3 linked regions of the Anaeromyxobacter diazotrophicus genome follow. The protein of the gene in region 2 binds, or shares a complex with, the protein of the main gene of each other region. Links are inferred from orthologs where the notes say so. Each region holds a gene or a part of one and is shown on either strand. Other genes may lie near its edges.

Region 1 (9,483 bases), on a different replicon or contig from region 2:
CCGGCCCAGCGCGTGCGCACCAGCAGCAGCCCCGCGCCCACCAGCGCGAGCACCGCCGAGACGAAGGCGAGCGCGACCTTCCTCTTCACGCCCGCGATCATGCCCGGAATGGGTCGGCGCGCAAACCGCGCGCTACTTGGAGAGCGACTCGAGGAAGCGGTCGATCTCGTCGAGGTCGATCCGCTCGCCACCCGGCGCGGCGGGGGCGTCCGGGGCGCCGGGGCCGGGCGCCGGCGGCACGAGCGCCAGGTCGCGCGCGAGGCGCTCCACGAGCGGCGCGTCCACGTCGCGCGCCTTGGCCAGGAAGCCCTCGAAGAGCGCGTTGTCGCAGAGCGTGTTGATGACGCGCGGCGTGCCGTGGCTGAACCGGTGCACCGCCGCGATCGCCTCGGGCGTGAAGGGCACGCGGGGGGCGCCGGCCAGGCGCAGCCGGTGGCGCACGTAGGCCTCGGTGGCCTCGGCGCTCAGCGGATCGAGGTGGTACCGGAGCGCCACCCGCTGCGCGAGCGGCGGGTCGAGCTTGAGGTTCTCCTCGATCTCCGGCAGCCCGAAGAAGACGAAGGAGAGCAGCTTCCGCTCCGGGATCTCGAGGTTCAGGAGCCCGCGGAACTCCTCCATGATCTCGCGCGTGGCGAGCATCTGGGCCTCGTCGATGAGGACGACCGCCTTCTTGCCCGCCTCGTGGATGCGGATGAGGCGCTGGTAGAGCTGCGACAGGAGCGGCAGCTTCTCCTCGGCCGGGTTCTCGACGCCGAGCTGCAGCGCGATGCGCCGCAGCAGCCACTGGGCGGTGATCCCCGAGTGCACGATGACGAGGAGCGCGGCCTCGTACTCGTCCTCCGGCAGGCTGTCGAGGAGCCGCCGGGCCAGCGTGGTCTTCCCCGCCCCGATGTCCCCCACCAGCAGCGCCAGCCCCTTCATCTGCGACACGGCGTGGGTGAGGCGCATGAGCGCCTGCGCGTGCTGGGCGGACGAGTAGTAGAAGCGCGAGACGGGCGCGTTCGAGAAGGGTTCCTGGGCCAGCTCGTAGTACTCGAGGTACGTCACGGTCACCTACACGTAGCCGATGTTCTTCTTGGGGCCGGGAGACGCGGCGGAGAGCCGGCTGGCGATCGCCTGCGCGTCGCGGTAGGCCGGATCCGCCTTGAGGACCTTCTGGATGAACTGGAGCGCGGCGGGGACGTCGCCGCTCGCCTCGTATGCGCCCGCCAGCTCGTAGTGGATGGCGCGCGCCACCTCCGGCGTCGCATGGTCGGAGCGGAGCGCGCGCTGGTACGCGTCGACGGCCGCGGCCGGCTCGCCCTTCTCCAGCAGGCAGACGCCCATCATGGTGAGGCAGTCGATCTCGTTCTTCCGGCCCTTGCCCGAGAGCGCCACCTGGAACTCGTGCAGCGCGTCGTCGAGGAGGCCCATCTCCTTGTAGGCGATGCCGAGATCGTAGTGGGTGTCGGCGTCCTCCTGCTTCACCGTCTGCGCGACGCCCTTCTTGAACTGATCGAAGACGTCCTCGACCGAGACCTGGAAGTCCTCCACCGGGGCGGACGGCTGCGTCCCCAGCTCATCGGCCAGCTCGCGCGCGATGTCGAAGCTCTCGTCGGCGGCGGGCGCCGGCGGGGGCGCCGCCGCCGGGCGCGCCGCGGGCGGCGGCGCCTTGGCGGGCGCGGACTTCCGCTCGAGCGCCGCGCTGCGCTCGAGGAGGCGGCGATCGCGCGGGTGGGCCGCGAGCAGCCGCTGCAGCGCCTCGCGCGCCTCGTCGAGCAGCTCCTGCTCGAGGAAGAAGTCGATCTCCTGCAGCTCCTCGTCGAGATCCTCCTGGCCACCGGCGGCCGGCTCGGTCCAGGCGGCGGGCACCGCGACCGGCGCCGGCGCGGGAGGCGCGGGGGGCGGTGCGGCGCGGACGGCGCTCGCCGGGGCCGCCCGCGCGGCGGGCGGCGGCGGGGCGATGATCCGCGCCGGAGCGGCGGGGGCGGTGGCGGGGCGGGCGGCGGGCGGGGCGGGCTTCGCGGCCGGCGCGGCGGCGCGGCGCGGCGGCGGCGCGGCGGCGGGCGCCGGCTCGTCGTCCAGCATCACCGCCTCGTCGTCGATCGAGATCGGCTCCTCGTCGTCGACCACCTCCTCGATCGCCTCGCCGGCCGCGGTGAGGGCGAGCGCGTCGGTCTCGCCGGACGCGCTGGGCGGCTCGACCTCGAGCACGAGGTCGTCGCCCTCCTCGAGCGAGGCCGCCTCCTCGGCGGCCCCGGCGCGCGCCGCCGTGAGCTGCGCCAGCGCCGGGTGGGAGGGCGCGAGCGCCCGCAGGCGCGCCACGGCCGCCTGGGCGCGGTCGGCCAGCCCGCGCGCCAGCGCCAGCTTCGCCACCCGCGCCGCCTCGTCCGCGGCCCCGGCGGAGTCGCCCCGGGCGGCGCGCACCTGCAGCGCCTTCTCGCGGGCGTCCAGGTGATCGGGGTCGATGGCGAACACCTTCTGCAGGTGCTCGAGCGCCTTCTCGTGCAGGCCGTACTTCAGGTAGACGTCGGTCTCCGTGAGGAGCTTCGGGATCGCCCGCGGCGGAGGCGGGTCCGCGGCGGGCGCGGCGCGGCCGCCGCCGCCGGCCGCGCGGCCCGGGGCGGGCGGCGCGGCCTGGGGGGACGGGCGGGAGGGAGCGGCCGCGGGGCGGCCCGCGCCCGCGCCGGCGGACTGGAGCGCCTCGGGGTCCTGCGGGGCGACCTCCAGCACGCGGCGCCAGGTGGCGCGCGCGTCGTCCGGCCGCCCCTTCTCGACCTGGAGGTGCGCCAGCTCCTTGTAGACCGACACGGTCTTCTGGATCTGGCCCAGGTCCTTGAACGCCTGGGCCAGCAGGCCGAGCGTCTCGAGGTCCTTCGGATCGGCCTTGAAGCAGAGCTGGAGCTTGGCGAGCGCCCGCTTCGTGTCGCCGCGCGCGAGGTGGAGGTGCGCCAGCTCGCGGGTCAGCGCCAGGTCGTCCGGCGCGAGGAACGCGATGCGCTCCGCGACCTTCACGTACTCGTCGGCGCGGTTGAGCCGCCGGAGCTGGTCGGCCGCGCGGCGGAGGTGCTCGAGCGCCAGCTTGGGCTGGTTCTGCTTCGCGTACAGCTCGCCGAGCTTCACCGCCGAGGCGAGGTTGTCGGGCTCGAGCTCGACCATCCGGCGCAGCACGTCGAGCAGCTTCGCCTGATCGCCGGCCTTCTCGGCGGTGGCGGCCACCACCTGCAGCTGGGCCATCGCGTCCGAGAGGATTCCGAGCTGCTGGTACAGCCCCGCCAGGCGCTCGTTGACCCGCACGTCGTCGGGCGCCAGCTTCAGCATCTGCTTGTAGACGGCGACCGCCTTGAGGAAGAACCCCTGCTCCCCGTAGGCGTCGGCCACCTTGCCGAAGGTCTCGGCGGCGGCCGGGTTGTCGCCCTTCTTCTGCTGGAGCTCCCCGACCTTGAGCAGGACGCGGACGTCCTTGGGGTCCTCCGCCAGGACCTTCTCGTAAGCCTTGATGGCCTTGTCGAACTGTCCCTTCTGGACGAGCTTCGTCGCCTCGGCGGTGACTTTGTTCTTGTCGACAGCCATCGCGGGCGGGGGGCGGTCTCGGTGTGGGTGCACCGCGCCCCGGCGGCGGCCGCAGGGGCGCGCGCCCGAGGCGCGGGGCGTACCAAAGCGTAGTGGAACCTGCCGGGGCGGTCAAGGCGCCCCCGGCCCAATCCCGCGGGTAGTTTCGCGCACTTACATCGTCGCCAACCCCTGCCGGGGGGCGTACGGTCAGGTGCTCGGCACCGGCTCGGCGGCGGCCGCCTTCCCCTCGGTCAGGATCTGCTCGACCAGCCGGGTGTCGTACTTGCCGGCGGCGAACCGCCGGTCCGCCAGGACCCGCCGCAGGAACGGGATGTTCGTCTTGATGCCCTCGACCACGTACTCGTCGAGCGCCCGCCGGGCGCGGGAGAGCGCCACGTCGCGGGAGTCGCCCCAGCAGATGAGCTTCGCCACCAGCGAGTCGTAGTACGGCTGCACGCGGTAGTGCTCGAACGCCATGGTGTCGACCCGCACGCCGTAGCCGCCCGGCTGGTGGTAGCCGGTGATGTTGCCCGGCGAGGGGGCGAAGGTGAGCGGGTCCTCGGCGTTGACCCGGCACTCGATGGCGTGGAACTTGGGGACGATCTTCTCCTGGACGAGCGGCATCTTCTCGCCCGCCGCGAGCCGGATCTGGAGGCGCACCAGGTCGAGCCCGTAGACCTGCTCGGTCACCGGGTGCTCCACCTGGATGCGGGTGTTCATCTCCATGAAGTAGTAGCGGCCCTTCTCGTCCATGAGGAACTCGATCGTGCCGACGTTGTTGTAGCCGATCGAGTTCATGGCCTTGAGCGCCACCTCGCCCATCTCGCGCCGCAGCTCCGGCGTGACGGCGGGGCTGGGCGACTCCTCGACGATCTTCTGGTGCCGCCGCTGCACCGAGCACTCGCGCTCGCCGAGGTGGACGATGTTCCCGTGCTCGTCGGCGGCGATCTGCAGCTCGATGTGCCGGGGCTCCTCGACGTAGCGCTCGAGGTACATCGAGCCGTCGCCGAAGGCGGCGAGGGCCTCGGTGGAGGCCTGCTCGAAGGTGCGGCGCACGTCGCCGCCCTCGCGCACGATCTTCATGCCGCGCCCGCCGCCGCCGGCGGCCGCCTTGAGGATGATGGGGTAGCCGATGTCGCGGGCGATGCCCTCGGCCTCCTCGCCGTTCTTGAGCACGCCCCGCGCGCCCGGCAGCAGCGGCAGCCCCGCCTGCTCGGCGAAGTTGCGCGCGGCCACCTTGTTGCCCATGAGCCGCAGCATCTCGGAGCGCGGGCCGATGAACTTGAGGCCCAGCTTCTCCACGATCTCCGCGAAGCCGGGGTTCTCGGAGAGGAACCCGTACCCGGGGTGGACGGCGTCGCAGCCGGTGACGTCGGCGGCCGCCATGAGGGCGCGGATGTTGAGGTAGCTGTCCTTCGAGGGCGGCGGGCCGACGCAGACCGCCTCGTCCGCGAACTGGACGTGGAGCGACTCGGCGTCGGCGGTCGAGTGCACCGCCACCGTCTTCACACCCAGCTCGCGGCAGGCGCGGATCACGCGCAGCGCGATCTCGCCGCGGTTGGCGATGAGGACCTTCTTGAACATGTCGCTCCAGGGGCGGCCAGGCCGCGCGAGAGGTCTAGGCCGGTTCCAGGCGGAAGAGCGGCTGGCCGAACTCGACCGGGGTGGCGTTCGCCACCAGGATCTCGGCCACCTTGCCCGGCGTCTCGGCCTCGATCTCGTTCATGAGCTTCATCGCCTCGACGATGCAGAGGACCTGGCCCTTCTTGACCACGGTCCCCACGTCGACGAACGGCGGCGAGTCGGGCGAGGGGGCGCGGTAGAAGGTGCCGACGAAGGGCGAGGTGACGATCGTGCCCGGCTTCGCGTCCGCCTTGGGGGCGGGCGCGGCGGCCGCCGCCGCGGGGGCAGCGGCGATCGGCGCCGGCATGGCCGGCACCGGCGCGGCCACGGGCGCGGCGTGCATCATCACGGTGGCGGGCGCGGCCTGGCCGCGCCGGATCACGAGCTGCTGCCCGTTGCGGTCCCACCGCAGCGAGCTCACGTCGGTGCCCTCGAGCACCTTCACCAGCGCCTTCACCTCGTCGAGGGTGAAGGGGCCGCTCGCCGCAGCGCCGCGGGCCTGCGGCTCCTTCGTGCGCTCCGCCTGCTCCAGACGTCTCGTCGCCATGAGGTGGCTCCTTCGCGTGACGGGCTAGCCCGCGACGCGGGTCAGGTACTCGCCGGTGCGGGTGTCGATGCGGAGCGTCTCGCCCTCGTTGATGAAGAGCGGCACGTTCACCTGGTAGCCGGTCTCGAGGGTGGCCGGCTTGGTGGCACCGGAGACGGTGTCACCCCGCACGCCCGGATCGCACTTCACCACCTTGAGGTCCATCGAGTTCGGCAACGTGACGCCGATGGCCTTCCCGTTGAAGAACATGATGTGGGTGGTGGTGTTGTCCTTGATGAAGTTCTTCGCGTCGCCCATCTGCTCCTCGGTGAGGAACGTCTGGTCGAACGTCTTGTTGTCCATGAAGTTGTAGTGGTCGCCTTCCTTGTAGAGGTACTGCATCTCCTTCTCCTCCACGTCGGGCTTGCCCACCACGTCGCCGGACTTGAACGTCCGGTCGATGGTCCGGCCGCTCAGGAGATTCTTGATGCGGGTCCGCACGAACGCCGAGCCCTTGCCCGGCTTCACGTGCTGGAACTCCACGATCTCCCACGGCTCCTTGTCGATCTCGATCTTGAGCCCGCGGCGGAACGCGGAGGTGTCGAGGGTGTCGGCCATGTCGCTGTGCTCCGTCCTTTCGAATAGCGCGAGGCGCGGCGGCGACGCGGAGGCGTCGCGGTCGCGCCGTCGAGGGGCGCCCTCGCGGGCGCTACAGTTCCGACCTCACCTTCGGGGCGGTGACCCTCAACAGATACCGCGCCTTGCCGTAGTTCCCCTCGGGGGTGAGGGCCACGACCATGAAGTAGTCGGGTGAGACCAGCCGGGCCACGGTCACCACCTGCCCGGTGTGCAGCGAGATCTCGTCCACCAGCCCGGCCCGCTGCGCCTCGGCCGCCTCGCGCGCGTTGCGGAACACGCTCGAGTACTCGACCAGCAGCGACTTGAGGTCGAGCTTGGCCGGGCCGGCCAGGTGCGTGTCGACCTCGATCCCGTCCACGCCCATGAGCGAGCAGGCGAGGGCGCCGTCGACGCCGTCACACACGGTCTGGAGGTGCTCGCGGAAGCTCATGGACGCTCCCCGCCCTGGGGCGCTGGTGGCCGGAAGCAGGCGGGAGGCCAGGCTCTTAGCCCGGCCTCCCACGGGTGGTCAAGCCCGGCGGCGACGCCGCGCCGCGTCGAGGGCTAGGGCAAGCAAGCACCTAGGACCGACGTCTGGCCCTGCTGTGGGCACGCAGGGCGAATAGAGACAATGCCGCTCGAATTCGTGCACGTGATGAGTGGACCGGGGGGGCCCACCGTGACGCTCACGGGGACCTGATACGGCGCCGTGTCGAACGGGCTGTCGTCGCCGTACCGGCCGTGCGCAGAGACCTCGACGAGGACGTCCGTCGGACCGGCCGGCAGCACGGCGGCCAAGGCGACGCCTGTAGCCGCCGGGATGAGCTGCACCTCGGCCACGGTCGTGCCGGACGCCGGCACCGTGACCGTCTGGCTCGCGAAGGCGGAGGGCAGCGTGAAGCCCGTCGCCTGGTACTTCATGTCGAACCGCTCGATGATGGCGTAGGCCGTGTTGGTGCGACCGCTCGGCACATCGGCGTTGTTGGGGCGCTCGTTGTCGATCTGGATCGGGTACTCGAGCGTGCCGCCCGTGGTCCCGAGGTTGACCCACAGCGCTCCGTTCGCGAGCACCGCGGTGCAGGTCGCCTGCAACGAGCAGGCGCCGGTGGTCGAGTCGGGGGTGGATGGGAAGCACATCGCGGTCATGGCGACGGACCCCCGGTTGTCCCGGCCGCAGCCGGCGACGCCGGCTGCGAGGCCGAGCGCGGCGAGCAAGGGGAGCGTTCTGCGGATCATGGCTGGCCTCCGGCGGCGCCCGTCGCGATCGCGGTCGTCGCCTGGCGGTTGAGGATGCGGGGGGTGATGAAGACGAGCAGCTCGGTGTTCTGGTCCGACTCGCTCTTCGTCCGGAAGAAGAACCCGAGGATGGGGATCTTCCCGAAGAAGGGCACCTCGGCCACGCTGCTCGCGGTCTGGCGGGTGTAGATGCCGCCGATGACGGTCGTCTCGCCGTCCTTCACCAGCGCCTCGGTCTCGGCCTCGCGCTTCGAGATGGAGGGCTGGCCGTTGGCGCCGGTGAGCTGCGGGTTGGGCGAGTTGTTGGTGACCTTGATCTTCATGAGCACCGAGCCGTCGGCCGAGATGTGCGGCGTGACCTTGAGCTCGAGCTTGGCCTCGATGAAGACCGTGTTCACGCCGGAGGCGGACACCTGCGAGAAGGGGATGGAGATGCCCTGCCCGATGGTGGCCTCCTTGTTGTCGACGGTGGAGACGCTGGGGGCGGAGATGGTCTTCACCACGCCCCGGTTCTCGAGCGCCGAGAGCCGCAGGTTCAGGTTGAACGCGCCGCCCGCCGAGCCGAACTGGAAGCCGAGGCCGCCGCCGGAGCCCTGGCCGATGGCGGCGGGCAGGTTGACGGCGTAGTTGGGGGTGCCCGCCGTACCGATGCTCGGACCGCCGCCGGCCGCCCCCGAGGCGCTGGCGATGTTCGGGAAGAAGAGGCCGGTCGGGTTGCCGGTGGCCGCGCTGGCGGTGGCGTTGCCGCCCCACTGCACGCCGATGGCCTGGTTGAAGTTGGACGAGGCCTCGACGATGCGGCTCTCGATCCGGACCTGCGGGATCTCGGTGTCGAGGTTGCGCACCAGCCCCTCGGCGCGGGCGAGCGCCTCCGGGATGTCCTTCACGATGAGGACGTTGGTGCGGTCGTCGGTGGTGACCGTGCCGCGGTCGGTGAGCACGTCCTTCACGCGGGCGGCCACGTCGCCCGAGCGGGCGAAGTTCACCGGGATGATGCGCACCTTGAGCGGGACCAGCGGCGCGCGCGCCTTCTGCGCCTCGGCGCGGGCGGTCTGCTCCTTCGCGATCTCCTCGATCTTGGCGATGCGGATGACGTTGCCCATCTCCTCCTTGTCGAGCCCCTTCGTCTTGAGGACCAGGTCGAGCGCCTGGTCCCAGGGCACGTTGCGGAGAGCGACCGTCACCTTGCCGGTGACGTCGTCGGCGACGACGATGTTCTTCTTGGAGACGTCGGCGATGAGCCGGAGGAGGTTGCGGATCTCGATGTCGTGGAAGTCGAGGGTGATGCGCCGGCCGGTGTACTCGCGCTTCTGCGGCGCGCCGGAGAGCGCGTAGGCCGGGGCGGTGGCGGTGAAGCCGGCCGCCTGCGACTGGGCGGTGATCACCTTGACCGGCTCGGCCTTCGCCTCCGGGGAGGGCGCGGCCGCCTTCGCCTGGGCGAGGGCGCGGCCGGGCGCGGAGCTCCCGGCCAGCGCGATGACGAGCCCGCCGGCGGCGCGCTTCACCTCGCACCGCGGCAGGGCGCCGGCGGCGTCGAGCACCACCCGCACCTTGCCGAGGTCGCGGCCGAAGCGCGCCTGGCGGAAGGGGCCCTCCAGGGCGACCGCGGACCGGGGCGCCTTGCTGACGCCGTACAGGTCGACGGCCAGCCGCGGGGGATCCTCGAGCTCCAGGACCTCGAAGCGACCCACCTCGCCGTCGAGGGCGAGCGCCACCGCGCCCTGGCGGGCGCGCGCGCCCAGGACGGCGGTCGCGGGACGGCTCACCGCCGCCTCGTCGGCGCGGCGCGAGAGGACGTGGTCGCTCGCCGGGAGCTTCTCCTCGGCGGCGCTGGACGGCGTGGCGGGGCTCGGCGCGGCGACGGCGACCTTCCGCTCGGCGGCGGGCGCCGGCCCGTCGGCGGCCGCCACCTTCACCACCACCGCGCGATCGCGCGGCGCGACCTC
Region 2 (9,710 bases):
CCCGCGCGCGCGGGGAGCGCGGCGCGACGAGGTGGAGCGCTCGGACGGCGGGGGCGAGCGCGTGGAGGATGCGCGCGTGATCCTTGTCGGCCAGCACGCCGAAGACGAGCTCGACCGGGCGCCCGGGGTGGAGGACGGGCAGCGCCGCCGCGAGCGCCGCGGCGCCGTCCGGGTTGTGCGCGCCGTCGAGCAGCACGCCCCCCACCGTCTCGAGCCGCCCCGGCCAGCGGGCGGTGGCGAGGCCCCGCGCGATCGCCTCCTCGGGCACCGGGAGCCCCGCCCCGTCGAGGAGTCGCAGCGCCGCGGCGGCCAGGGCCGCGTTCGCCTGCTGGTGCGGCCCGGCCAGCGCCAGCGGACCGGGGTAGCCGGCCGCCGCCACCGCGAGCGGCGCGCCGCGCCGCGCCGCCTCGGCGCGCAGCGCCGCCAGCGCCTCGGGCGGCTGGTCGTGCGCGACCACCGCCGGGACGCCCGCCTTGAAGATGCCGCCCTTCTCGCGCGCGATGGCGTCGAGCGTCTCGCCGAGGAGCGCGGTGTGGTCGAGCCCGATCCGGCTCACGGCGCAGGCGAGCGGGCGGACGGCGTTGGTGGCGTCGAAGCGCCCCCCGAGGCCCACCTCCAGCACCGCCGCCCCGAGGCCCTGCTCGGCGAAGTGGAGGAGCGCCAGCGCGGTCGCGAACTCGAAGTAGGTGAGCCGCTCGCCCTCGCCGCCCGCCTCGTGCCACGGGCAGGCCCGGCGCACCTCGCCCACGAGCCGCGCCAGCGCCGCGTCGTCCACCGGCGCGCCGTCCACCGCGATCCGCTCGTTGAAGCGGACGAGGTGGGGCGAGGTGTAGAGGCCGGTGCGGTGGCCGGCCGCCTGGAGCGCCGCCGCCGCCATGGCGCAGGTGGAGCCCTTCCCGTTCGTGCCGGCCACGTGCAGGACGCGCAGGGCGCGGTCCGGGCGGCCGAGCGCGTCGAGGGCGCGCTCCATCCGCTCGAGGCCGAGGCGGATGGCCAGCGGCTGGAGCGAGGCGAGGTAGCGGTGCGGATCCATCTCGGTCGAGGGCTGCGCCCCCGCCCCTGCGTCAGGTCACGCCAGGAGCCCGAGCAGCTGCCCGAGGCGGGCGCGCATCTCGGGGCGCTTCACGATCGCGTCGATCATGCCGTGGTCGAGCAGGAACTCGGAGCGCTGGAAGCCCGGGGGAAGCTTCTCGCGGATGGTCTGCTCGATCACGCGCGGCCCGGCGAAGCCGATGAGGGCCTTGGGCTCGGCCAGGATCACGTCCCCCAGCCAGGCGAAGCTGGCCGCCACCCCGCCGGTGGTGGGGTGGAGCATGACCGAGACGTAGGGCTTGTGGATCGACCGGAAGCGGTTCAGCGCGGCCGAGGTCTTCGCCATCTGCATGAGCGAGAAGATGCCCTCCTGCATGCGGGCGCCGCCGGTCGAGCTGAAGACCACCGCCGGCAGCTTGCGCTCGTAGGCGCGGTCGAAGACGCGCGTGACCTTCTCGCCCACGACCGAGCCCATGGAGCCGCCCATGAACTCGAAGGCGAAGCTCCCCACCGACACCTCGCGCCCCTCGATGGTGCCCACGCCCGAGATGAAGGCGTCCTTCATCCCGGTGTTCTTGGCGGTGCTCTTGAGGCGGTCCTTGTACTTCTTGGCGTCGACGAAGCCGAGCGGGTCCTGGGGCGTCAGATCGCGGTCGAGCTCCTGGAAGCTGCCCGGGTCGAAGATCATCTCCAGGCGCCGCAGCACCGGCAGCGGATCGTGGTGGCCGCAGAGCGGGCAGGTGTTCCAGTGCCGCTCCCAGTCCTGCGTGTAGACCACCTCGGCGCAGCCGTCGCAGCGCCGCCAGACCGCCTCGCCCTTGCCGGCGGGCTGGGGGCCCTCCTGCGGCGCGCCGTCGCCGGAGCGGGAGAGCTTCTTCGTCTTCGAGAACCAGGCCATTAGGAGACTCCTCGGCTCGGGACGCGCCGCCCCGATGTCCACTCCAGCTGCTGCCCGCGGGCGAGCACGCGAACGCCCGGCAGCCCGAGCGCCGAGAGTTCCCGTCGCAGCTCCGCCGCGAAGGCGGGTTTCAGGTGATACAGGAAGACGGGCCGTCCGTCGCGGTCGAGCTTCTCGAGCTCACCCGCCAGCGTGGCCGGGGTGAGGTGCCCCGAGGCATCGGCCAGCGCCTGCAGGCGCGAGGGGAAGCTCGTCTCCACCAGGATCGCGCGCACGCGGTCGGCGGCGTTCACGAGCTTCCAGAAGGCGTCGGTGGGGCCGGTGTCTCCCGAGACGGCGATCGCGTCGCGCCCGTCGGAGATCACGAACCCCACCGAGTCGACCGGGTGGTGGACCGGGACCGGATCCACCGTGTAGCCGCCGGCCCGGAAGCGGCGGCGCGGGTGGAACGGGACCACCTTCACGAACGGCCTGCGCCGGTCGGGGATGCGGGTGAAGTCGGGCCAGAGCCGGTCGTTGAAGAGGCTGTCCGCCAGCGTCTTCGCGCAGGCGGTCGAGGCGTGGACCACGAGCGGCCGGGCGCGGCGGCCCAGGAGCAGGTCGGCCAGGAGCGGCACGTCCTTCACGTGGTCGAGGTGGCTGTGGGTGAGCACCACGCGCTCGACCCGCGCCAGCTCGTCCAGCGTGAGCGACGAGGTGAGCGCCCCGGCGTCGATGGCGACGGTGCCGTCGAGGAGGAAGCAGGTGGTGCGGTGGCGGCCCAGCTCGCCGCCGGAGCACCCCAGGACGCGCAGCCTCACGGAAGCTCCCCAGGCTGGGCCTGGCGGCGAGGGCGGGCGAGCTGGCGCATGCGCTGGGGCGAACGCTTATCGAATGGGCGCGAGGGGTGTCAAACGGCGCCACACCCATCCCGGGTCGAGAAAACTCCCGCCCGGGTTCGGGCTCTGGTACCTTGCCGCGCGCGGAAGGGTTCATGCGACTCGTCACCTACCTCTTCGCGGCCGCGCTCCTGTGGGCGGTCGCCACCTCCGGTCCCGCCACCCCCACCCGCGCCGCCGACTCGCCGGCCCGGCCCGAGCAGGCCGCGGCGCCGCCGCCGGCGCGGATCGCCGCCTATCCCAGATGAGCTTGCGCGGCCCTCGACAGTTACGGTAAGGCGGGCGCCATGGCGCTCACCTACCGCGACGCGGGCGTGGACATCGACGAGGGCGATCGCCTCGTCGAGCTCATCAAGCCGCTCGCCCGCCCCACCCTCCGCAAGGAGGTGCTGGCCGGCATCGGCGGCTTCGGCGGGCTCTTCGCCCTCGACCTCGCGCGGTGGAAGGAGCCGGTGCTCGTCTCCGGCACCGACGGCGTCGGCACCAAGCTCAAAGTGGCGTTCGCCGCCGGCCGGCACGCCACCATCGGCATCGACCTCGTCGCGATGTGCGTGAACGACGTGGCCGTCGTCGGCGCCGAGCCGCTCTTCTTCCTCGACTACTTCGCCACCGGCAAGCTCGCCGCGGAGCAGGCGGCCGAGGTGGTGAAGGGCATCGCCGAGGGGTGCCGCCAAGCCGGGTGCGCGCTCATCGGCGGCGAGACCGCCGAGCTGCCCGGGTTCTACGCCGGGGGCGAGTACGACCTGGCCGGCTTCGCCGTCGGCTGCGTGGAGCGCTCGCGCATCCTCGACGGGCGGGCGGTGGCGCCGGGCGACGCGGTGCTGGGCATCGCCTCCTCCGGGCTCCACTCGAACGGCTACTCGCTGGCGCGGAAGGCCCTCCTCGAGCGCCACCCCCTCGACTGGACCCCCGCGGAGCTCGGCGGGCGCACCGTGGCCGACGCGCTGCTCGAGCCCACCCGCATCTACGCCAAGGACGTGCTGGCGCTGCTCGAGGCGGTGCCGGTCAAGTCGCTCGCCCACATCACCGGCGGCGGCCTCCCCGGCAACGTGCCGCGCAACCTGCCCGACGGCACGAAGGCCGTGCTCGACGCGCGGCGGTGGCCCAGGCCGCCCATCTTCGACCTCGTGCAGCGCGAGGGCGAGGTGCCGTGGGACGACATGCTCCTCACCTTCAACATGGGCCTCGGCCTGGTGGCGGTGCTGGCGCCGGCGGACGTCCCGGCGGCGCAGGCGCTCCTCGCCGGCCGCGGCCTGGCCAGCTGGCCGGTGGGCGGGATCGAGCGCGGGGTGGGCGAAGCGACCTGCGAGGTCGCGCGGTGATCCGCCTCGCGGTGCTCGCGTCGGGCGGCGGCACGAACCTGCAGGCGCTCCTCGACGCCTGCGCCGCAGGCCGGATCGACGCGCGGGTGGCGGTGGTGCTGTCGAACGTCTCCGGCGCCGGCGCGCTGGCGCGCGCGGAGCGGGCCGGGGTCGCGACCGAGGTGCTCCCGTCGAAGGGCGCCGCCGACCGCGCCGCCTACGACGCGGCGGTGGTGGAGCGGCTCGCCCGGCACGCGCCCGACCTCGTCTGCCTGGCCGGCTTCATGCGGCTGCTCACCCCGACCTTCCTGCGCGCCTTCGGGCCGTCGCCCGCGTCGCGCGGCTGCCCGCGCGTCATGAACGTCCACCCCGGGCTCCTGCCCAGCTTCCCGGGGCTCCACGCCCAGCGCCAGGCCCTCGCCTACGGGGCGCGCTTCGCCGGCTGCACCGTCCACTTCGTCGACGAGGGCACCGACACCGGGCCCATCATCGCGCAGGCGGTGGTGCCGGTGCTGGACGGCGACGGCGAGGAGGCGCTCGCCGCGCGCATCCTGGCCGAGGAGCACCGCCTCTACCCCAAGGCGGTCGGGTGGTTCGCGGCCGGGCGGCTCTCGCTCGAGGGCCGCCGCGTGCGCGTCGACGGCGCGCGCGGCCCCGAGCTCGGCGCGCTGCGCGCCCCCTGGGACGAGTGAGGGAGCATGGCGAAGACCTTCAAGCCGCCCGCCACCCAGCGCATCTACGACGCCTGCGTGGTCGGCTCGCAGCTCGGCGGCGTGGTGGCGGGCGCGCTCCTGGCCCGGCGCGGCTACCGGGTGCTCCACGTCGACCACGACGGGGTGGGCGCCGCCTACGACGACGGCGGGTACCTGCTGCCGTACGCGCCGGCGCTCTTCCCCTCCCCGCGGCTCCTGCCCGCCGCCGAGCTGGCGCTGTCCGAGCTCGGGCTCACCACCGACATGGTGCGCTCGCTCGAGCCGTGCGCGCCGGACCTGCAGCTGCTCCTGCCCCGGCACCGGGTGGACCTGGGCCACGACCCGGCCCGGCGCCAGCAGGAGCTCCGGCGCGAGTGGCCGGCGGACGCCGCGCGCCTGGAGGAGGCCTTCGCCGAGCTGGGCCGCCTCTTCGACGCGGCCTCGCCGTTCATGAAGGCGATGCCGCCCTTGCCCCCGACCGGCTTCGGCGAGCGGCGCGCGGTCTCGAAGGCGATCAAGTTCGCCGCCTCCTCCCCCGGCGCGCCGCGGCGCCACGTGGACGAGGCGAGCGCGTTCGAGGGGCTCGAGGGCCACCCCCTGACCGGCGCCCTCGCCATCGCGCAGCGCTTCCTCGGCTACCTCGACGGGCCGGCCCCGCCGCTGGCGGTGGCGCGGCTCCTGGGCGGCGTGCTGCGCGGCAGCTACCGGCTCGCCGGCGGCCACCACGGCCTGCGCGAGACCATCCGGCGCAAGATCGCCGAGTCGCGGGGCGAGATCCTGGGCGGGGACGAGGAGGCGGCGCTCGCGGAGCGGCTGGAGGTGGACGGCGGGCGGGTGGCGGCGGTGCGGCTGGCCGGCTCGCCCAACGCCTGGGTGGCGCGCGTGTTCATCGCCGCCACCGACGCGCCCGCGCTGCGGCGCATGCTCCCGCCGGAGGAGGAGGACGGGAAGTTCGCGCGCCTGCTGCAGGGCATCCGCCCGGTGCGGCAGCTGCTCGCCTTGAACCTGGTCGTGAAGGCCGCCGCCCTGCCGCCGGCGCTCGGCGACAGCGTGCTCGCGCTGCGCGACGCGGCCGGGGCGGACGCCCTGGAGAACGCGGTCTTCCTGCAGGTCAACCCGGCCCGCCGCGACAAGGGCAAGGGCGCGAGCGAGCTCGTGCCGGACGAGCGGGTGGTGTGCGCCGCCGGGTTCGTCCCCGCCGACGCGAAGGAGCACGGCGCGGAGGAGCTGGCGGCGCGCGGGCGGCAGCTCCGGGAGGCGGTGGCGGACGCCATCCCCTTCTTCGAGCGGCACCTCGTCCGCGAGTCCCTGCCGGCGCTCGCCTCCCCGCGCGAGCGGCGGGGCTCGCGCCTGCTCCCCCACCCCCTCTACGCGGTCGAGCTCGAGCAGGCGCTCGGCGTCACCGGGCTGCCCTGCGCCTCGCCCTACAAGAACCTGGTCTTCGCCGGACGCGAGGTGGTCCCCGGGCTGGGCCTCGAGGGAGAGTTCCACGCCGGGCTGCAGGCGGCCGCCGCCGCCCAGGAGCTGCTCGGCAAGAAGGACCTGCTCCGCTGAAACCGGGGCCTCGGGCGCACGAGGCCCTTGCTTTTTCGCCCGGAGTAGCTCATATCTGCGCGCTTTCTAGGGGTTTACGACATGGCACGCCGCTGCGAAATGTGTGGGAAGGGGCCGCTCGTCGGCAACAACGTCTCCCACGCCAACAACAAGACGAAGACGCGCTCCCTCCCGAACCTCCGCTCGGTGCACGCGGTGGTGGACGGGTCGGTGCAGCGCATCCGCGTGTGCACCCGCTGCCTCAAGGCGGGCCGCGTCACCAAGGCGGCGCACGGCGCCTCCCGGCGGGCGGGCGCCAGCGCCTGAGCGCCCGGTCTCGGATGGCCGGGCTCCCGCCCACCGAGCGACTCCACCCCAGGTCCAGGCTGCTCGACACGCTCCCCCCGCGGGGCGCGCTCCGGCTGCTGCACGAGGGCGACCTCGCCGCGGCGCGCGCCGTGGGCCGCGCCCTGCCCGCGCTGGCGCGCCTCGCGGAAGCGGCGGCGCGCGCGCTCGAGGGCGGCGGGCGGCTCCTCTACGCCGGCGCCGGCACCTCCGGGCGGCTCGCGGCGGCCGACGCGGCCGAGTGTCCCCCCACCTTCGGCGTGCCGCGCTCCCGCGTGGTGGCGCTCGTCGCGGGCGGGGCGGCGGCGCTCCGCCGCTCCGTGGAAGGCGCCGAGGACGACGCGCCGGCCGGGCGCGCGGCCGTCCGGCGCGCGCGCGTGGGGGCGGCCGACCTCGTCGTGGGCGTGAGCGCCTCCGGCACCACCCCGTACGTGCTCGCCGCGCTCGACGAGGCGCGGCGCCGCGGCGCGGCGGTGGCGCTCCTCACCTGCAACCCGGCGGCGCGGCCCCGCGGCGCCGCCCGGGCCGTCCTCGCCACCGGCCCGGAGCTCGTGGCGGGTTCGACCCGGATGGCCGCCGGCGCGGCCACCAAGATGGCGCTGGCGCTCCTCTCGACCGGCGCCATGCTCCGGCTGGGCCGGGTGCGGGCGGGGCGCATGATCGACGTCGCACCGGCGAGCGCCAAGCTGCGCCGGCGGGCGGTGCGGACGGTGGCGGAGCTGGGCCGGGTGGGCGAGCGGCGGGCGCGGGCGGCGCTGGCGCGCTGGGGGTGGAGCGTGCGGGCCGCGCTCGAGGAGCTGGACCGATGACGAAGCGCGAAGAGAAGCCCATCGACCCCGCGGCGCTGGCCGAGGTGCGCGCGGCGCTGTCGCGCGCCACCGGCAAGCGCCGGCTCGACCTCATCCTCGACCAGCCCGACCCCGCGGCGGTGGTCCGCGCCCTGCCGGCCGACGACCTCTACCTCACCATCCGCGAGGTGGGCCTCGCCGACGCGGTCGAGCTGGTGCAGCTCGCCAGCGCAGACCAGTTTCGCGCCTTCCTCGACCTCGCCGCCTGGCAGGGGGACCACGTCGCGCCGCGCCGCGCCCTCCCCTGGCTGCGCGCGGCGCGCGCGGGGTCCACCGACAGCCCGCGCGCCGCGGCCCGCTGGAAGGCGAAGCTGGCCCGGCTCGACGTCGAGCTGGTGGACCTCGTGCTGCGCGACGCGCTCCGCATCCACGACCTCGACGCCGACCCCGACCCGCACCTCCAGAGCGACCGCTTCCTGCGGACCCCGGAGAACCGCTTCATCGTCGAGTTCGACGCCGACGGCGCCGAGTACATGGCGGTCCGCGGGATCGTGGACGACCTCTACGCCGACGATCCGTTCAAGGCGACCCGCCTCCTCGCGTCGCTCCGCTCCGAGCTGCCGAGCGAGCTGGAGGAGACGGCGCTGCGCTGGCGCACCGGACGGCTCTCCGACCTCGGCTACCCGTCGCCGGAGGAGGCGCTGTCGTGGTTCGCGAAGCCCGCGGCGCGGCCCGCGCCGCCCGCCGGCACGCCGGGGCGGCCGGCCGGCTTCTTCCTGGAGCGGCTCGGGCGGGGCTCGCTGCTCGCGCGCGCCGCGGCCCGCCTCGCGCCGGAGGAGCGCGCCCACCTGGAGCTCGAGCTCGTCACCGCCGCCAACGCGGTGCTGGTGGCCGACGCCGTCGACCCGGGCGACCTCGACGAGGTGCGGGCGGCGGTCGAGGCGGCGCGCGCGCTGGTCGAGCTGGGGCTGGAGGCGGTCGCCGGCGCGGACGAGGCGCGCGCCGCCGAGGCGCTCGCCACCACCGCCGTGAAGGCGCTCTTCCAGCGCGGCTTCGGGCGGCTCCTCGAGCTGCGCTGGCGCGCCGAGCGCCTCCTCGCCTCGGGCCGGGCGGGGACGCGGGCGACGCCGCTCCTCGACCCGCCCCTGGGCGAGCTCCTCTCCGCCCTCTCCGCGCGCCGGCCGCGCTACTTCCCCGGCCTGGAGCTGCCGCGGGAGGCGTGGGGCACGCTGGCGGCGGGGGCCTTCGAGCCGCGCCCGTTCCTCGCCTCGGCCGAGGTGGCGCGCACCGCCGAGGCGCTCGGGCTGGCCGAGGGCCTGGCGGCGCTCGGCGAGGACCTCGGCCTGCGCCCGCCGGCGGGCGCGGCCGGACCGCTCGCGCCCCGGCTCGCCTCGCTCTACCTGACGGCGCTCGCCAACGAGCGGCTCGGCCGCGCGTTCGCGCCGGTCCCCATCCCCGCCGCCGAGCTGGCCGCCGCCGCGCGCGCGCTGGCGCCGCTCGACGACCCGCGCCTGGCGCGGGCGGGCGAGGCGGGGCAGCTCCTGGCGGCGCTGGCGCGCGCCCGCGACGAGGAGCTGGCGCCGCTCCGCGACGGCGCGGCCGTCCGCCCCGAGCACGTGGCGGCGCTCCTCGTCGCGCCCTGAGCCACCGCCAGGGCGTCGGTGCGCTCACGTGCCGCGCGCCCTCTCGGCGCCGACCGACTCGCGCCGCGGCGCGCCCGCGCGCGCGGAGGAGCCATTGCGGAGCGCCGCCCCAGGTCACACGCTCGCCGGAACGCGCCGAGGGAGCCGTGGCGCGGTGAGGACTGCTCGAAGATCCGCGGCGCGCAGCGGCGCGGAGCAAGGTTCCGCAACCGCGTCGTGGGAACCGCGGTGCGCGTTCCGGCCGAGGGAGCAGTCTGGCACGGCGCGGAGCACGGGCGACGACGCGTGCGCGGGCGCGGGGCGGCGGGGGACGAGCCCCCGCCCTACGGAGCTGGTGACACGGTGGACACGCCCGCCCCCGCCGCGTGGCGAGGGCGGGTGCCCCCGGCTCAGGGCGTGAGCGCCGCCTCGACCGGCTCGGGGTGGCGGCGGTGCGCCAGCCAGCCCCAGCCGAGGAAGGCCGCCTCGGCCAGCGCCACCACGACCATCCAGAGCACGATGGGCGAGTTGCCGAAGCCGTAGGCGTGCAGGCCGGTGCCGAGCACGTAGTTCACGCCCAGGTAGGTCATGAGGATGGTCTGGAAGGCGACGATGCTCACC
Region 3 (9,504 bases), on a different replicon or contig from region 2:
GCCGGCTAGCCCTTGCGGCGGTTGAACTTCTCCATGAGGTCGCCGAGGCGGGCGCGGCCGTCGCCCTGCTTGCGCAGGTACTCGTGGTAGTCCTCGTCGCCGCGGCTGAGGGCCTTCACGGACAGCGCGACCTTGCGCTCCTGCTCGTCCATGTCGATGACCTTCACCTCGATCTCGTCGCCTTCCTTGACGACGTCCCGCGGGTGCTCGGTCCGCTCCTCGCGCAGCTCGGAGACGTGGACCAGCCCCTCGATGCCGGGCTCGATCTCGACGAAGGCGCCGAAGTCGGTGACCTTCGTCACCTTGCCCTTGAGGCGCGAGCCGACCGGGTGACGCTCGCTGAGCGTGGTCCACGGGTCGACGCCGATCTGCTTGATGCCGAGGCTGAAGCGCTCGTTCTCGACGTCGATGTTGAGCACCACCGCCTCGACCACGTCACCCTTCTTGAACTTCTCGCCCGGGTGCTTGATGCGCTCGTTCCAGGAGATGTCGGAGACGTGCACCAGGCCGTCGATGCCCTCCTCGACGCCGACGAAGATGCCGAAGTCGGTGACGTTGCGGACCTCGCCGCGGATGACGGAGCCGATCGGGTACTTGTCCTCGAGCAGCGTCCAGGGGTTCGCCTCGATCTGCTTCATGCCGAGGCTGATCCGCTTCGCCTTGGGGTCGATGTCGAGCACGACCGCCTCGACCTTGTCGCCCACGTTGACGAGCTTCGAGGGGTGCTTCACCCGCTTCGTCCAGCTCATCTCGCTGACGTGGACGAGGCCCTCGACGCCCTGCTCGATCTCGATGAACGCGCCGTAGTCGGTGAGCGACACCACCTTGCCCGCCACGCGGGTGCCGACCGGGTACTTCTCGTCGGCGCGGTGCCACGGGTCCTCCTGGATCTGCTTGAGACCCAGGCTGACGCGCTCGCTGGCGGGGTCGAACTTCAGCACGACCACGCGCACTTCCTGGCCGACCTCGAACATCTCCGACGGGTGGCCGATGCGGCCCCAGCTCATGTCGGTGACGTGGAGCAGGCCGTCGATGCCGCCCAGGTCGATGAAGGCGCCGTAGTCGGTGAGGTTCTTGACCACGCCCTTGAGGATCGCGCCCTCCTTCAGGTTCTTGAGCGTCTCCTTCTTCAGCTCCTCGCGCTCCTTCTCCAGGAGCACGCGGCGCGAGAGGACGATGTTGCCGCGCTTCTTGTTGAACTTGATGACCTTGAACTTGAACTTCTCGCCGATCATCTTGTCGAGGTTCCGCACCGGGCGGATGTCGACCTGCGAGCCGGGGAGGAAGGCCTTCACGCCGATGTCGACGGAGAGGCCACCCTTCACGCGCCCGACGATGATGCCCTCGACGAGCTCGTCGCGCTCACACGCGGCCGAGATCTCGTCCCAGATGCGCATCTTGTCGGCCTTCTCCTTGGAGAGGACGACCATCCCGGTGTCATTCTCACGGGACTCGACGAGCACCTCGACCTTGTCGCCCACCTTGACCGCCGGCTCCTGGCCGGGCGCGGGGACGAACTCGTTCATCGGCACCTGCCCCTCGGACTTGTAGCCGATGTCGATGACGGCATAGTCCTTGGTGAGCTGGATGACGGTGCCGCTGACGACCTTGCCCTCCTCGATGGGTCCGCTCGTCTTCTCACTCTGAGCGAACAGCGTCGCGAAGTCCTCGGTCTCGATCTCGGGCGTACGGGTGGTCTGAGTCTCCATTCGGTTCGGGCTCTATCTCTCGCGCGGGCTGGCGGGGCGCCGAGGGTGAGGAGGCGCCGCCGGAAGTCTGCTTCGTTTGACCCCTGGTCTGAGGCGCGCCGGTCCGTCCGGGGAGCGAGGCGGTGGCGCTCGTAAGCCGGGCACACCCCAGCCTACAAAAAGAAGGGGGGAACCTACCCGGCCGCCCCTGCGCCGTCAAGGCGCACCAGGCCGGGGGACGGGCGGCGCCCCGCTAGGCGGGCAGGCTCCTCAGGCGAGCCGCCACGCCCTCGACCACCCAGTCCGGCGTCGAGGCGCCGGCGGAGAGCCCGACCACCTTGCAGCCCTCGAACCAGCCGGGCTGCAGCTCCTCCTCGGTCTCGACGTGCCAGGTGCGCGGCTGGATCTGCCGGCAGAGCTCGGCCAGGTGGCGGGTGTTGGCGCTGTTCTTCCCGCCCACCACCACCACCGCGTCCACCTCGGAGGCGAGCTGGCGCGCGTCGGCCTGGCGCTCGTCGGTGTCGTTGCAGATCGTGTTCACCGCCCGCACCTCGCGGTGCCGCAACGCGAGCGCGCCCACCACCCGCTCGAACTCCGCGCCGATGCAGGTGGTCTGGGCCAGCACCGCCACCCGCTTGGCGTCGATCTCCGGGATGGGGCCGCCGGGCTTCACCACCGTGCACGGCCCCTCGGCGTAGGACAGGACGCCCTTCACCTCGGCGTGGGCGGCGTCGCCGACGACGACGACGTGGTAGCCCTCGCCGGAGAGGCGGCGGGCCATCGCCTGCGGGTACTTCACGTACGGGCAGGTCCCGTCCACCACCGAGAGCCCGCGCTCCTTGGCCGCCTGCAGCTCCGAGCGGATCGCGCCGTGGGTCCGCACCACCACCGTCGTCCCGCGCTCCACCTCGGCCACGGCCTGGACGGTGCCGACGCCCTGCGCGCGCATCCGCTCGACGGCCTGCGGGTTGTGGATGATGGGGCCGAGCGTGACGACCGGGTTGCTGGCGGCGCCCGCCACCTCCATCACCCGGTCCACCGTGCGGCGGACGCCCCAGCAGAACCCGGCGGTCTTCGCGATGCGGACTTCCATGCCCACCCCGTCCTTCCCTGCTCTCGGTCCGCCTGCTTTATGGCCGCGGGGGCGCGCCCGCGCAACGCCGCGGGCGGGCCGCTCGGCTCACGCCTTCTCGCCGACGAACCGGTCGCGCTCGTCGCGGAAGAGCACGTTGAAGGTGGTGAGCGAGCCGTAGCACTTCGTCACGTAGGACTGGAGATCGACCTTCTCGGCGTCGGTGAGCTTGTCGTGCGCGTTGATCTTCTGCTCCAGCACCCGGAGCCGGTCGCGCACCATGACCACCTTGTGGAACAGCTGGTCGAGCGGGATCTCCTTGGCCTGCAGGGCCGGGTCGCGCGGCTTCAGCAGCGCGGTGCCGCCCTCCCACTTGGGCGAGAGCTGCACCTGCGCCTGCTCCTCGCGCAGCACGTCGCGGATGGCCTGGGCGAACTCCTCGCGCGTCATGTGGAGGATCTCCTCGGGGATGTCGTGGTCCAGCGCGGCCCCACCCGGTCCTTGCCCGGGGGCGAGAGGCTCGGCGTGGTGCACGCGCGGTGGCGCCGCGGCGTGGCGGCGGGTCGGGGGCGGCGGGGGCCTGGCCGGCAGCGCCTCGTCCCGCGCCAGGTAGCGCTCGCAGCGGGGCGCCGAGCCAGGGAAGTCGCCGGTGCGGACGCGCAGGCGGCAGGGGCCGATCGGCCCGCGCTCGTCCTCCAGGATGGGGCGCCACAGCCGGCAGCTCCCGCACTCCTTCGGTCCGTAGGCGCGCTCCAGCCCGTCCATCCGCGGCGCATCCTAGCCGGGCTGGGCCCGCGCGGCCAGCCGGGCCCGGACCTCGTCCGCCAGCGCCTCCACTACCCCGTCGAGCGGCAGCCCGCTCGTGTCCACGAGCAGCGCGTCGTCCGCCGGACGCAGGGGCGCCACCGCCCGCTCGCTGTCGTCGCGGTCGCGCTTCTGCTGGTCCGCGAGCACCTGCGCGAGCGTGCTCGGCTGGCCCTTCGCCACCAGCTCGTCGTGGCGGCGGCGCGCCCGCACCTCGGGCGTCGCGGTGAGGAAGAACTTCACGTCGGCGTCGGGGAAGACCACCGTCCCGATGTCGCGGCCCTCGAGCACGGCCCCGCGGTGGCCGGCGGCGGTGGCGAGCCGCTGCTGCAGGCCGAGGAGCGCGGCGCGCACCACCGGCCGGGCGGAGACGGCGCTCGCGCCGAGCGAGATGGGGGCGGTCCGGATCTCCGCCGAGACGTCCTCGCCATCGAGCAGCACGCACTGGCCGCCCCCGGGCGCGGGCTCGAAGCGGATGGCCAACCCCGGCAGGAGGTCACCGAGGCGGGCGTCGTCGTCGAACGCGACCCCGGCGCGGGTCGCCGCCAGCGCCACCGCGCGGTAGATGGCGCCGGTGTCCACCATGGCGAACCCGAGCCGCCCCGCCAGCCGGCGGGCGGCGGTGCTCTTGCCGGCGCCGGCCGGCCCGTCGATGGCGACGATGAAAGGACGTCTGGAGATGGGGGGGCCTGCTGCCCCCCCATGCCCCCCGCTCGCTCCGGCAGAGCCTCCTCCGGCTCCGCCTCCGCTCGCCGTTCGCTTCGTCATGCGCGGAGGAGCTTCTTCAGCGCGCCGAGCAGCTTCTCGTTCTCCGCGCGCAGGCCGAGGGTGATCCGCTGGCCGGTGGGCATCCCGTAGCCGCCCATGGGCCGCACCACCACGCCCTCGCGCAGGAGCGCCTCGAAGAGCGCGCCGCCGGGGCGGCCGGGGAAGTCGGCCAGCACGAAGTTCGTCTGCGACGGCCACACGGTCGCGCCGAGCGCGCGCAGGCCGGCGGAGAGGAAGGGCCGCTCGCTCGCCACCAGCGCGCGGCTGCGGGCCAGGTGCTCCTCGTCCTCGAGCGCCGCCACGCCCGCCGCCTGCGCCGGCAGGCTGGTGTTGAACGGGGCGCGCACGCGGTCGAGGAAGGCCACCACCTCCGGGCTCGCCACCAGGTAGCCGAGGCGCAGCCCGGCCAGCCCGTAGATCTTGGAGAAGGTGCGCGAGACGGCGAGCTGCGGGAAGCGGCGGCGCAGCGCCAGCGCGTCGGGGAAGTCCTTCGCGTCGACGAACTCGACGTACGCCTCGTCCAGCACCACCAGCACGTCGCGCGGGACGGCCTCCAGGAACGCGCGCAGCTCCGCCTCGGAGAAGTAGGTGCCGTTGGGGTTGTCGGGGTTGGCGAGGAAGACGACACGGGTCCGGCGCGAGAGCCGCTCGGCCAGCGCGCGCAGGTCGTACCGGCGCTCGCGCATGGGGGCCTCGACGCAGCGCCGCCCGTGGGCCTGGCTGGCGAGCCGGTACACCACGAAGCTCCCCTCGGCCGTGAGCGTCTCCTCGCCCTCGGCCACGAAGGTGCGGACCACGAGCTCGAGCAGCTCGTTGGAGCCGTTCCCGACCGCGAGCTCCTCGGGGGTGACGCCGAGCTTCCTCGCCAGCGCGCCGCGCAGCGCGAAGGCGGAGCCGTCCGGATAGAGGTGCACCTTGGCGCACGCCTCGCGCGCCGCCGCGACCGCGCGGGGTGAGGGGCCGAGCGCGTTCTCGTTCGAGGCGAGCTTCGCGACGTTCGAGACGCCGTACTCCCGCTCGACCTCCTCGATGGGCTTGCCGGGGACGTAGGGCTGCAGCGCGGCGACGTACGGCGGGACCGGGAGCATGCCGATCTATATACCTCTCCCCCCGCCCCGAGCGGTACCTCAGGCCTCGCTGGTGAAGACGCCCATGGCGCGGAACTTCCGGTAGCGATCCTCGACCAGGCCCTCGGGCGAGAGCTGCTTCAGCTCGGCCAGGTGGCGGCGCAGCGCGTCCTGCACGAAGCCGGCGGTCTCGGCGGGATCGCGGTGGGCGCCGCCCGCCGACTCCTTCACGATCTCGTCGATGATGCCGAACTCCTTGAGGTCGCGCGCGGTGAGCCGGAGCGCCTCGGCGCTCTTCTGTGCCTTGGTGGCGTCGCGGTAGAGGATCGAGCTGCAGCTCTCCGGGGAGATGACGTTGTACCAGGCGTACTGGAGCATCAGGATGCGGTTCGTGACGCCGATGCCGATGGCGCCGCCGGAGGCACCCTCGCCGATGACGACCGAGATGCTCGGCACCGAGAGGCTCGACATGACCTCGAGGTTCACCGCGATCGCCTCGGCCTGGCCGCGCTCCTCGGCACCGATGCCGGGGTAGGCGCCGGGCGTGTCGATGAAGCACAGCACCGGCCGCCGGAAGCGCTCCGCCAGGTCGAAGAGCCGCCGCGCCTTGCGGTAGCCCTCGGGCCGGACCATCCCGAAGTTGCGGTGCAGGTTCTCCTTGGTGTTGCGCCCCTTCTGCTGGCCCAGCACCACCACCGGCTCGCCGTCGAAGCGCGCGAACCCGCCGACGATGGCGTGGTCGGCGGCGAAGCGGCGGTCGCCCTCCACCTCGAAGAAGTCGGTGAACAGCGCGCCGAGGTAGTCGAGGAAGTAGGGCCGGTTCGGGTGGCGGGCGAGCTGGACCGTCTGCCAGCGGGTGAGGTCGCTGAAGATCTCGGCCTGCAGCTTCTTCGCCTTCTTCTCGAGCTTGACGATCTCCTCGGTGAAGTCGACGGCGGCGCCACCGGAGAGCTGCTTCAGCTCGGCGATCTTGGACTCGAGGGCGATGAGCGGCCGCTCGAAGTCGATGACGTAGGCGGGTCGTGCCATGGGTGCGGGCGCTTATAGCACGCTCCCTCGCGCCCGGCATGCGCCCCAGGCGTTCGCGCCCGGCGCGGCGCGTCAGGGCGCTGCCGCGGCGCGCCATGCCGCGAGCCCGGCGGCGAGCGCGTCCGGGTCGACGGGTGGTGCGAGCCACTCCACCTCGCGCTCGCCGCGGAGCCAGACCACCTGCCGCCGCGCGTAGCGCCGGTGGGCCACCTGGACCCGCCGCGTCGCCTCGCCCGGCTCGAGCCGGCCCGCCAGCACCTCGGCCGCCTCGGCGTAGCCGAGGGGGAGCTTGGCCGGGAGCCGTCCGCCATGGCGCGCGAGGAGCGCGGCGGTCTCGGCGAGCAGCCCGCGCGAGAACAGGAGGGGCACCCGGGCGTCGATGCGGGCGTGGAGCTCGGCGCGGGGCGGATCGAGCGCCAGGAGCCGGTACCGGTAACGCGCCGCGGCGAAGGCGTGGCCGGCGAACACCTCCGTCTGCGTCCGCCCCCCGGCCGCGATCTCGAGGGCGCGCACCACGCGGACGAGGTCGTTGGGGCCGATCCGGGCCGCGGCCGCCGGGTCGACCTCCGCCAGCCGCCGGTGCAGCGCCGGCCGGCCCTCGCGCGCCGCCTCCTCCTCCAGCCGCGCCCGCAGCGCCGGGTCGCGCCCGGGCGCCTCGGCCACCCCGCGCAGGAGCGCCCGCAGGTAGAGGCCGGTCCCGCCCGCCACGATGGGGAGCCGCCCGCGCGCGGCGATGCCGGCGATGGCCTCGTCCGCGAGCGCCGCCCAGCGCGCGGCGTCCATCCCCTCCCCCGGCTCGGCCACGTCGAGCAGGTGGTGCGGAACGGCGGCGCGCTCCTCGGGGGTGGGCTTGGCGGTGCCCGCGTCGAGCCCCCGGTACACCTGCTGCGAGTCCGCGCTCACGATCTCGCCGCCCAGCCGGCGCGCGAGCGCCACCGCGAGCGCGGTCTTGCCCGAGGCGGTCGGGCCGGCGATGCAGAGGACGGAGATCACGGCGCGCCCCCCCGCGGGCGGGCCCCCGCCCCGCGGCGCTCCGGTTCCGGTAGGGCGGGGGCTCGTCCCCCGCCGCGGAGGTCACCGCGAGGCAAGCCGGCTCGCCAGCTCCGCCAGGGCGACGGGGGTCTCCTCGCGGGTGTCGAGGTCCTTCAGCTTCGCCTGCCCGCTCGCGACCTCGTTCCCGCCCAGCACGACCGCGTAGCGCGCCCGCACCCGCTCCGCCTGCTTGAACTGCCGCGCCAGCTTTCCGCCTCGCGGGTCGAGCTCGCACGGCACGCCCGCCTTGCGCAGCCGGGCCGCCCACACCGGCGCCTCGCGCGCGCCGGCCTCGTCGGCCGCCACGAAGAACACCTGCGGGCGCGCCTCGGGGATGGGGCGCCCGATCGCCTCCAGGATGAGCGCGAGCCGCTCCTGCCCGAGCGCGTAGCCGATGCCGGGCGTCGGCTGCCCGCCGAGCGTCTCGACGAGCCCGTCGTAGCGGCCGCCGCCGGCCACCGCCGACTGGGAGCCGAGCGCGTCGCTCGAGAACTCGTAGGCGGTGCGGACGTAGTAGTCGAGCCCGCGCACGAGGCGCGGGTCGAGCCGGTACTCCACCCCCAGGGCGTCGAGACCGCTCCGGACCGCCGCGAAGTGGTCGCGGCAGCCGTCGCACAGCCGGTCGAGGAGCCGCGGCGCCTGCGCCAGCACCGGCTGGCAGCTCTCCACCTTGCAGTCGAGGACGCGCAGGGGGTTGCGCTCGATGCGCTCGTTGCAGTCGGCGCAGAGCTGGCCCTTGCGCTCGGTGAGCCACGCCTTGAGGTCGGCCAGGTAGGCGGGGCGGCACTGCCCGTCGCCCACGGTGTTGAGCTTGAGCTCGGCCTTCACGCCCAGGCGGCCGAGGTAGTCGTGGAGCATGGCGATCTGCTCCACGTCGATGCCGGGCTCCGCCACCCCGAAGCACTCGCAGTCGATCTGGTGGAACTGGCGGTAGCGGCCCTTCTGCGGGCGCTCGCGCCGGAACATCGGGCCCATCAGGAACCACTTCTGGACGCCGTCGACGTGGCAGCCGTGCTCGATGTAGGCGCGGACGAGCCCGGCGGTCGCCTCGGGGCGCAGGGCCAGGCGCTCCTCGCCCTTGTCCTCGAAGACGTACATCTCCTTCTTCACGATGTCGGTGGCCTCGCCCACCCCGCGGGCGAAGAGCGCCGCCGGCTCGACCGCCGGGGTGCGCACCTCGCGGTAGCCGTAGAGCGCGAACACCTCCCGCGCGACGCGCTCCATCTCCTGCCAGCGGCCGACGACGCCCGGCAAGAGGTCGTTCATGCCCTTCACGCCCGAGATCTTCATGGGCGCGGGATCTAGAGGAAAGGGTCGGGCCGGTCAAACGCTCAGCGCGGCCGCCGCGGGCGCCACAGCGTGAACGGGCCGGCCCGCGCCACCGGCTCGGCGTGCCGGACGAGCTCCGCCCCGCCGCGCCCGCGCGGCGCGCCGCTCACCAGGAAGGCGTCGTAGGCGGCGCCCATCGCCGCCCAGTCGAGCTCCTCCGGCCGCCACTCGTACGGATGCGGCGCCTGCATGCCGGGGCGGTAGCGGACCGGGATCGAGGGCAGCCCGGCGAAGCTGAAGCCGACGTCGCCCCCGGCGAGCACCTGCTCGTAGCAGGCGAAGTGGAGGAGCGGCCAGAGCCGCACCGGCCCGGCGGCGCCGAGGTCGAAGGGCAGCCCCAGCACGCGCCCGCCCAGCGGCAGCGCGCGCGCGAGGGCGCCGAAGTCGCCCACCTGCCGCTGGAAGGCGCGGATCTGGAGCGCCGCGTCGCCGGCCAGGAGGAGCCCCGCCGCCGCCGCGCCCCCGGCCAGCCACCGGCGGCGGCCGCTGGGGGGCCGCGCCAGGAGGAGGGGCAGCGCCAGCGCCGCGAAGACGAGGTGGCGCGGGCCGACGTACCACTGCCCCGAGATCTCGATCGGCGCGAGGAGGTAGGCGAGCGCGAGCGCCGCGGCGAGGAGGTCACAGCGGTGCGCGAGGAGCCAGCGGCGCGGCCTGCCCGGCGCGGCGCCCGCCTCCCCCCGCGGGGCCGGGAGCGGGGCCGGCCCCCAGGAGGACG

The links.
Region 1: the proteins of accD (region 2) and accB are in contact, whole or in part, in a solved structure (PDB 8UXZ), measured with the Escherichia coli proteins. The link is inferred for Anaeromyxobacter diazotrophicus from one-to-one orthologs.
Region 3: the proteins of accD (region 2) and HWY08_RS09690 are in contact, whole or in part, in a solved structure (PDB 8UXZ), measured with the Escherichia coli proteins. The link is inferred for Anaeromyxobacter diazotrophicus from one-to-one orthologs.

Annotation. Positions count from the first base shown.
Region 1 is NZ_BJTG01000001.1:416,525-426,007, forward strand. Bases 3,929-6,663 are described here. They hold accB (acetyl-CoA carboxylase biotin carboxyl carrier protein), read right to left. Parts: upstream 5,705-6,663; coding sequence 5,153-5,704; downstream 3,929-5,152. Other genes in these bases: accC (acetyl-CoA carboxylase biotin carboxylase subunit), read right to left, coding at 3,929-5,118; efp (elongation factor P), read right to left, coding at 5,729-6,301; HWY08_RS01875 (roadblock/LC7 domain-containing protein), read right to left, coding at 6,393-6,663. Outside these bases: HWY08_RS01845 (translocation/assembly module TamB domain-containing protein), read right to left, coding at 1-89; HWY08_RS01850 (ExeA family protein), read right to left, coding at 133-1,047; HWY08_RS01855 (tetratricopeptide repeat protein), read right to left, coding at 1,054-3,552; more of accC, read right to left, coding at 3,742-3,928; more of HWY08_RS01875, read right to left, coding at 6,664-6,752; HWY08_RS01880 (hypothetical protein), read right to left, coding at 6,866-7,537; HWY08_RS01885 (type IV pilus secretin PilQ), read right to left, coding at 7,534-9,483. UniProt on the Escherichia coli protein: This protein is a component of the acetyl coenzyme A carboxylase complex; first, biotin carboxylase catalyzes the carboxylation of the carrier protein and then the transcarboxylase transfers the carboxyl group to form malonyl-CoA.
Region 2 is NZ_BJTG01000006.1:208,748-218,457, reverse strand. What follows is about bases 1-2,962. They hold accD (acetyl-CoA carboxylase, carboxyltransferase subunit beta), read right to left. Parts: upstream 1,931-2,962; coding sequence 1,070-1,930; downstream 1-1,069. Other genes in these bases: HWY08_RS13915 (hypothetical protein), read left to right, coding at 2,904-2,962; HWY08_RS13920 (MBL fold metallo-hydrolase), read right to left, coding at 1,930-2,730; HWY08_RS13930 (bifunctional folylpolyglutamate synthase/dihydrofolate synthase), read right to left, coding at 1-1,033. In the rest of the region: more of HWY08_RS13915, read left to right, coding at 2,963-3,056; purM (phosphoribosylformylglycinamidine cyclo-ligase), read left to right, coding at 3,096-4,130; purN (phosphoribosylglycinamide formyltransferase), read left to right, coding at 4,127-4,801; HWY08_RS13900 (phytoene desaturase family protein), read left to right, coding at 4,808-6,355; rpmB (50S ribosomal protein L28), read left to right, coding at 6,437-6,661; HWY08_RS13890 (N-acetylmuramic acid 6-phosphate etherase), read left to right, coding at 6,676-7,488; HWY08_RS13885 (DUF6178 family protein), read left to right, coding at 7,485-9,110; HWY08_RS13880 (cytochrome c biogenesis protein CcsA), read right to left, coding at 9,500-9,710.
Region 3 is NZ_BJTG01000004.1:243,653-253,156, reverse strand. What follows is about bases 4,445-7,200. They hold HWY08_RS09690 (acetyl-CoA carboxylase carboxyltransferase subunit alpha), read right to left. Parts: upstream 6,429-7,200; coding sequence 5,460-6,428; downstream 4,445-5,459. Other genes in these bases: miaA (tRNA (adenosine(37)-N6)-dimethylallyltransferase MiaA), read right to left, coding at 6,501-7,200; hisC (histidinol-phosphate transaminase), read right to left, coding at 4,445-5,420. Also shown: HWY08_RS09715 (30S ribosomal protein S1), read right to left, coding at 6-1,709; ispH (4-hydroxy-3-methylbut-2-enyl diphosphate reductase), read right to left, coding at 1,942-2,781; HWY08_RS09705 (DUF8685 domain-containing protein), read right to left, coding at 2,869-3,525; cmk ((d)CMP kinase), read right to left, coding at 3,538-4,245; more of hisC, read right to left, coding at 4,329-4,444; more of miaA, read right to left, coding at 7,201-7,418; hisS (histidine--tRNA ligase), read right to left, coding at 7,503-8,750; HWY08_RS09675 (hypothetical protein), read right to left, coding at 8,792-9,504. UniProt on the Escherichia coli protein: Component of the acetyl coenzyme A carboxylase (ACC) complex. First, biotin carboxylase catalyzes the carboxylation of biotin on its carrier protein (BCCP) and then the CO(2) group is transferred by the carboxyltransferase to acetyl-CoA to form malonyl-CoA.